DNA from 2 places in the Tistrella mobilis genome. Region 2 is predicted to be linked to the other one. Evidence: riboswitches for the same ligand, from Rfam matches in the RefSeq annotation. Region 2 holds a riboswitch; the other holds the start of a gene.

Region 1 (3,399 bases), 1.1 Mb from region 2:
AAGAGCATGTCGGGGCATCAGGCGATTGAGGCGGGATTATGGACCTGAGGCGGGATTACGGCCGATTGTGGAACACTGCCCGGCTGTGCTCGAAAAGATGGCGGATGGCATGCAGCGCCGCCGCCCGGGCGGCGGCATCGGCCGTCGCCAGCGGCTCGGCCGCGGCCAGTTCGGCGGCCAGCGCCCTGGCTCCCAGATTGGCGGCGGAGCCTTTGAAGCCATGGGCCGCGCGCCGCCAGGGCTCGCCGCCGGTCCCGAGAGCCGCATCCAGCGCCGCCAGATAGTCCAACGCCCCCGCCTCGAACAGGCCGAAGACCTCGTCTTCGAGATCCCGGTCACCGAGGGTATAGGATCTGAGCTGGTCGAGGTCGAAGATCTCCACCGGCATCTCCTTCACCGGCATTCTTTCGGGGCGTGGCGATCAGTCTAGCGGGAATTCCGCATGCACCACCGTGTCGCCCGGCCGGATGCCGAGCAGCCGGGCGGTGCCGGCATTCAGTTCCAGCACCGCACGTGCGGCATGCTTGGAGCCGATGGGCGTGTCGGTCAGCGGCACGGTATCGGCCGCGATGTCGACCACCACACCCTCGGCGTCCAGAAACAGCATGTCGAGCGGCACATAGGTGTTGCGCATCCACATGGTCGGCTGGCTGCCTTCGGGGAAGACGAACAGCATGCCGCGATCGGCATCGAGATCGGAGCGGAACATCAGCCCCATGGATCGCGCCTCGTGCGATCGGGCGACCTCCACCCGGAACATGCGCGCCTTGCCGCCCTCGGCCGGACGGATCGCCAGCGGCTCCAGCGGCTGTTCCGGCAGGGCCTGAGCCTGGATCACCGCGCTCGGCCATGATCTCGCCGCCACCGCCGGCCACGCCCAGGCGCAGTTTGCGGCCAGCATCATGGTTGCGATCAGCAGACAGAGCAATGCCCGGTGGCCGGCACGGCACCGGTTCAGGACCTGGTCCAGCATACGCGTTCCTCGTCGGGGGCTCACGTGGCCGTTACCGTCGCCTGCCTGCCCGGAGATGTACAGGACATACACCCGGAAAGCGGTCGTCGCGTCGGCCGTCGCGGCTTGGTGCGGTCGGGGGACGTGGCGGAGCCTGCGCCGCGGCCGACCTCCGGACGGGGTCATCCGAACGGGAAGACGGCCGGGCTGCGTCTTCGGTCATACTCCGGCCCGGCGTCGCGCGCAACCGGAACGCTCGATACCCCCCAAAACACGCGCATGACGCAAGGTGCGCCATGGGATCTTGCACCCTGGATACCGCCGGTGCATAGTTCGGCCTTCACTTGGGGGGAGCCGCGGTGCGGCGGCTGAGAGGTTCCCGGTTCGGAACGACCCCTGAACCTGATCCGGTTCGCACCGGCGGAGGAACAAGTGCGCATGCCATGCCCGACGACATTCGTCCCCTCATCCATCCGTTGACCGCAGAGCCCGCGGTCCGGGTGCAGGCGCCTGCCCTGCATCTCGCCGATGTCACCATCCGCCCGGGCGGGCGGCTGGTGACCAACGGGCTCAGCCTCGATATCACCGCCGGCCGTATCACGGCGCTGCTCGGCGCCAGCGGTTCGGGCAAGACCACGCTGCTGCGCCTGATCGCGGGCCTCGATGTCGCGGGGCTGGAACGCGGCCGGGTCACGGCCTCCGACGGCCGGCCTCTCGATGGCCGGATCGCCTGGATGGCCCAGCAGGATCTGCTGATGCCCTGGGCGCGGGTCATCGACAATGTCACGCTGGGCGACCGGCTGCGTGGCCGGAGAGCCGATCGTGCCCGGGCGCTCGACCTGCTCGACCGGCTGGGCCTGGCCGGCACCGCCGCTCTTCGCCCCGCAGCTCTTTCGGGCGGCATGCGCCAGCGGGTGGCCCTGGCCCGCACGCTGATGGAAGACCGGCCGGTGGTGCTGATGGACGAACCCTTCGGCGCGCTCGATGCCGTCACCCGCCACGGGCTTCAGGATCTGGCCTGCCGCATGCTGCGCGGCCGCACCGTGCTGCTGGTCACCCATGATCCGCTGGAAGCGCTGCGCATGGGCGACGAGATCGTGGTGCTGACCGGCAACCCGGCCCGGCCGATGGCAGTCACGGCGCCGCCCGGACCGGTGCCGCGCCCGGTGGATGCCCCCGATCTGGGCGACCGGCTCGCCCGGTTGATGGCGGTGCTGGAGGTGCGGTCATGACCGGACAGGCTTCGGGCGCCTGGTGGCGCGGTCTGGTGGCGGTTGCGGGGCTGATCGCGATCTGGTGGGCGGCGGTGCTCGCCACGGACCTTCCGCCCTTCCTGCTGCCCGCTCCCGATCAGGTGGCGCAGGCGATCTGGACCAATCGGGCGCTGCTGGCCGATCACGCCGCGGTTACCGCACTGGAAATCGCGCTGGGGCTCGGGGCCGGTACCGCCATCGGCGTCACCTCGGCACTGGCGATCGCCGGCGCCCCCCGGCTCGGTCGCTGGATGATGCCGGTGATGGTGGGTGCCCAGGCCCTGCCGGTCTTCGCGCTTGCCCCGCTGCTGACCCTCTGGTTCGGCTATGGCTATGCGCCCAAGATCGTGATGGCCGCGCTGATCATCTTCTTTCCCGTCGCCGTCGCCTTTCTGGACGGGCTGAGGCGCACCGAGCCCGGCTGGCTCGACATGGCCCGGGTGATGGGCGCATCGCGCCGGCGCAGCCTGCTGCTCATCCGCCTGCCCGCCGCGCTGCCGGCCCTCGCCTCGGGGCTCCGGGTCGCGGCCGCGGTGGCGCCGATCGGGGCCGTGGTCGGCGAATGGGTCGGCTCTTCCGCCGGCCTCGGCTATCTGATGCTGCATGCCAACGGCCGGATGAAGACCGACCAGATGTTCGCGGCCCTCGCCGTGCTGGTCGTCCTGACCCTGGTTCTTTATCTCGTGGTCGACCGGGCGCTGCGCGCCGCCATGCCCTGGCAGGCGGATGCGCTCGACGGCGGCCAGCGAAGCTGACACCCCGCATCCATATCATCACTCCCGGAGGAGATGCCCCATGACGCAGCGTGTTCCCACGCGGCGCGGCATGCGCCGTGTGCTGGCCGCCACCCTGGTTGCCGCCACCACCCTGGCCGCCCCGGCCGTCCAGGCGGCCGAAAAGCTGACCCTGCTGCTCGACTGGTATGTGAACCCCGACCACGCCCCCCTGCTGGTCGCCCAGGAAAAGGGCTATTTCGCCGAGGAAGGGCTGGAGGTGGAGATGATCGCCCCGGCCGATCCGTCGGACCCGCCCAAGCTGGTCGCCGCCGGCCGGGCCGATCTTGCCATCACCTATCAGCCGCAGCTGATCGCCATGGTGCATGAAGGCCTGCCGCTGAAGCGGGTCTCCACCCTGGTCGCCACCCCGCTCAACAGCATCATCACGCTGGCCGACGGCCCGGTGAAGACGCTGGCC
Region 2 (3,399 bases):
GTCACCTTCGAGCGCGAGATCGACCCGGCCGCGGCCTGGACGGCGCTGCATGACGACCGCGATCTGGCGGTCACCGCTCCGGCACCGGGCGGCGAGGCCGACCAGGATGCCGCCACCACCCCGGTCGAGATCGTCGGCGAGGCGCCGGTTTATGTCTCGCGCCTGCTGTCGGATCGGAGCGATGCGCGCGCGCTCGATCTCTGGATCGTCGCCGACAACCTGCATCGTGGCCAGGCGCTGACCGCGGTCGAGATTGCCGAGGCCCTGCTCCGCGACCACCTCACCCCCCGCCTCGGCAGCACATCCGAGGCCTGATCCGGAGATCCATATGGGGCCGGCCGACCGTTTCGAACTTCCTTCGCCGGCCTTCCGGCCGGCCCCGCTCCGCGACGAGGCCGTCTATCCGGCAAGCGGTCTGCGCCCCGCCGGTTTCGCGGCCCTCGACGGCGTCTTCGACGACGCACTCTGCGACGCCCTGATCGCCGCCTTCGATGCCGGGGGCGGCCACAATGCCTCCCTGGTCAAGGGCGTACAATCGGCCGGCATCCGCCGGTCGCGGGTGTTATGGTTCGATGCCGACAGCAGCCCCGACCCCGAGCTGACGGCCGTGGTCGACCGGCGGATGGCCGAGGTTACCGCCCTCTTCAACCGCACCCGTTTCGGCTTCGCGCTCGACGGCTTCGATGAAGCCTTCCAGATCGCCCGCTATGATGCCGAGATCGCCGGCGGCTATATCCGCCATGTCGACCGCGGCGAAGGCCCGCGCGCCCGGCGCCGCAAGCTCGGCATCTCGATCCAGCTCTCGGCGCCCGAGGATTACGACGGCGGCGACCTGATCCTGGAACCCCAGGCCGTGCCGATCAGCGGCCCCCGGCGCCGTGGTACGGCAATTGCCTTTCCTTCCTATGTCATTCACGAGGTCACCCCGGTCACCCGCGGTTGCCGTTACAGCTTCGTCGCCTGGGTACACGGACCAGGCTTCGTCTGACCTGCTGCAAACCCATGGTTGACGAGCCGATCTTCGGCTGAGCTAATAGAGGCCTTCACCCGGGGAGTCCCGACAAGGGGCTGAGAGTCTGCTGGCAGAAGCCCTTGAGGCCGTCGCAGCGCAGAGACCCGCCGAACCTGATCCAGTTCATACTGGCGTAGGGATGGTGTACGCGTCTCCGCCCGGATGTCCCGGCAAGGCGCCCGGGCCCGGTCGTCTCGGCCTTTGCCCGAGCGCGTTCCGGAGCAGCCCCCACCCGTCCGTCCGCGAACTGGGTCTCCACTCTGATGATGTGGAGCCTCACGCATGCCATCGACCGACCGCCCCGAGATCGCCGCCGACCCGATCGATACGCCCATGGTGACCATGGGCCCGCTGCCCGCCTCGCAGAAGCGCTATGTGCCGGGACGTCTGCATCCGGAGATCCGGGTGCCGCTGCGCGATGTCCGGCTCGATCCCGCCGCCGGCGAGCCGCCGCTTCCGATCTACGACGCCTCAGGACCCTATACCGATCCCGACCGGCCCCCCCGGCTGGAAGAGGGCCTGCCCCGGATCCGCAGCCCCTGGATTCTGGCACGCGGCGATGTCGAGACGATCCCGGGTGCCCCGATTCCCGCTCCGGATGCCCCGTCACCCGGCCGCTGCCGGATGCCGGGCTTCCCGATCCGCCACCGGCCGCTCCGTGCCAGGGCGGGGCGGGCCGCCACGCAGCTCGCCTATGCCCGCGCCGGCGTCGTGACACCGGAGATGGAGTTCGTCGCCATCCGGGAAAATCTCGGCCGCGAGGATGGTCATATCACCCCGGATTTCGTGCGGGAGGAAATCGCCTCCGGCCGCGCCATCATTCCTGCCAACATCAATCATCCAGAGATCGAGCCGATGATCATCGGCCGGAATTTTCTGGTGAAAGTGAACGCCAATATCGGCAATTCCGCCGTCACCTCCTCGATGGCCGACGAGGTCGAGAAGATGGTCTGGGCCACGCGCTGGGGGGCCGATACGGTTATGGATCTGTCCACCGGCCGCGACATCCACGGCATCCGGGAATGGATCCTGCGCAACAGCCCGGTGCCGATCGGCACGGTGCCGCTCTACCAGGCGCTGGAAAAGGTGGGTGGTATCGCCGAAGCGCTCGACTGGCCGGTCTATCGCGACACGCTGATCGAACAGGCCGAACAGGGCGTGGACTATTTCACCATCCATGCCGGGGTCAGGGCGGCCCATATCCCCCTCACCACCGGACGGGTGACCGGGATCGTCAGCCGCGGCGGCTCGATCATGGCCCGCTGGTGCCAGTACCATCGGGCGGAGAATTTCCTCTACAGCCATTTCGACGAGATCTGCGAGATCGCCCGGGCCTATGACGTGTCGTTCTCGCTGGGCGACGGGTTGCGCCCCGGATCGGTGGCCGACGCCAATGATGCCGCCCAGTTCGCCGAACTCGAAACCCTGGGCGAGCTCACCCGCATCGCCCGCGCCCGCGACTGCCAGGTGATGGTCGAAGGGCCCGGCCATGTGCCGATGCACAGGATCCGCGAGAATGTCGACCGGCAGATGGCGCTCTGCGGGGATGCCCCTTTCTACACCCTGGGCCCGCTGGTCACCGACATCGCCCCCGGCTATGACCACATCACCTCGGGCATCGGGGCCGCGATGATCGGCTGGTTCGGCACGGCCATGCTCTGCTACGTGACGCCGAAAGAGCATCTGGGCCTGCCAGACCGGGAAGACGTTCGCACCGGCGTGGTGACCTATCGTATCGCTGCCCATGCGGCCGATCTGGCCAAAGGCCATCCGGCCGCCCGGCTGCGCGACGACGCCCTCTCTCGCGCCCGGTTCGATTTCCGCTGGGAGGACCAGTTCAACCTGTCTCTCGACCCCGACACGGCCCGGCGCCTGCATGATGAAACCCTGCCGGCCGCCGCCCATAAATCAGCCCGGTTCTGTTCGATGTGCGGGCCGAAATTCTGTTCGATGCGCATCTCCCACGACATCCGTGAGACCGCCCTGATGAAAGGCTAGGCGGCATGCAGGGACCGGCGGCGATGAACGGCAAGACCCAGGGCCGCCAGCACCAGCGGATAGATCACCGATCCGCCCTGGGCCAGGGCGAGGCCTGCGACCAGAACCACACAGGCGGCCGCAAGCAGCCGGATGCCCGGAGCCTCGGACAGCCGGAACAGGGCTGCCGCAGCAACGCCGTAGAGGATCAGGAAATTCTGTCCGGCAATGCCGAGCAGCACGTCGACGCGGCTGAAGCCGGCCGCGTCGGCGGCGATCACCGCCAGCAGCACCACGACAAGCACGCCGGCCGCCCTGACCGGCTGATCGCCGCGCAACCCCGCCAGCGCCCGCGGCAGGGTACCGGCCCGGGCAAGGGCGAAGATCATCCGCGAGACACCCCAGATGGC

Evidence for each region. Region 2 has a riboswitch for thiamine pyrophosphate ahead of thiC (phosphomethylpyrimidine synthase ThiC). Riboswitches for the same ligand answer to the same signal wherever they lie in the genome.
Region 1: another riboswitch for thiamine pyrophosphate. It lies ahead of P7L68_RS09495 (ABC transporter ATP-binding protein); the one in region 2 lies ahead of thiC (phosphomethylpyrimidine synthase ThiC).

The regions. Positions count from the first base shown of each region.
Region 1 is NZ_CP121017.1:814,526-817,924, reverse strand. It holds gene P7L68_RS09505 (Hpt domain-containing protein) at 56-382, opposite strand; gene P7L68_RS09500 (DUF192 domain-containing protein) at 422-973, opposite strand; TPP riboswitch at 1,290-1,398, shown strand; gene P7L68_RS09495 (ABC transporter ATP-binding protein) at 1,396-2,184, shown strand; gene P7L68_RS09490 (ABC transporter permease) at 2,181-2,960, shown strand; gene P7L68_RS09485 (ABC transporter substrate-binding protein) at 3,001-3,399, shown strand, end outside.
Region 2 is NZ_CP121017.1:4,605,796-4,609,194, forward strand. It holds gene P7L68_RS26370 (Asd/ArgC dimerization domain-containing protein) at 1-315, shown strand, start outside; gene P7L68_RS26375 (2OG-Fe(II) oxygenase) at 329-988, shown strand; TPP riboswitch at 1,039-1,170, shown strand; partial or broken gene thiC (phosphomethylpyrimidine synthase ThiC) at 1,295-3,007, shown strand; gene P7L68_RS26385 (APC family permease) at 3,007-3,399, opposite strand, start outside.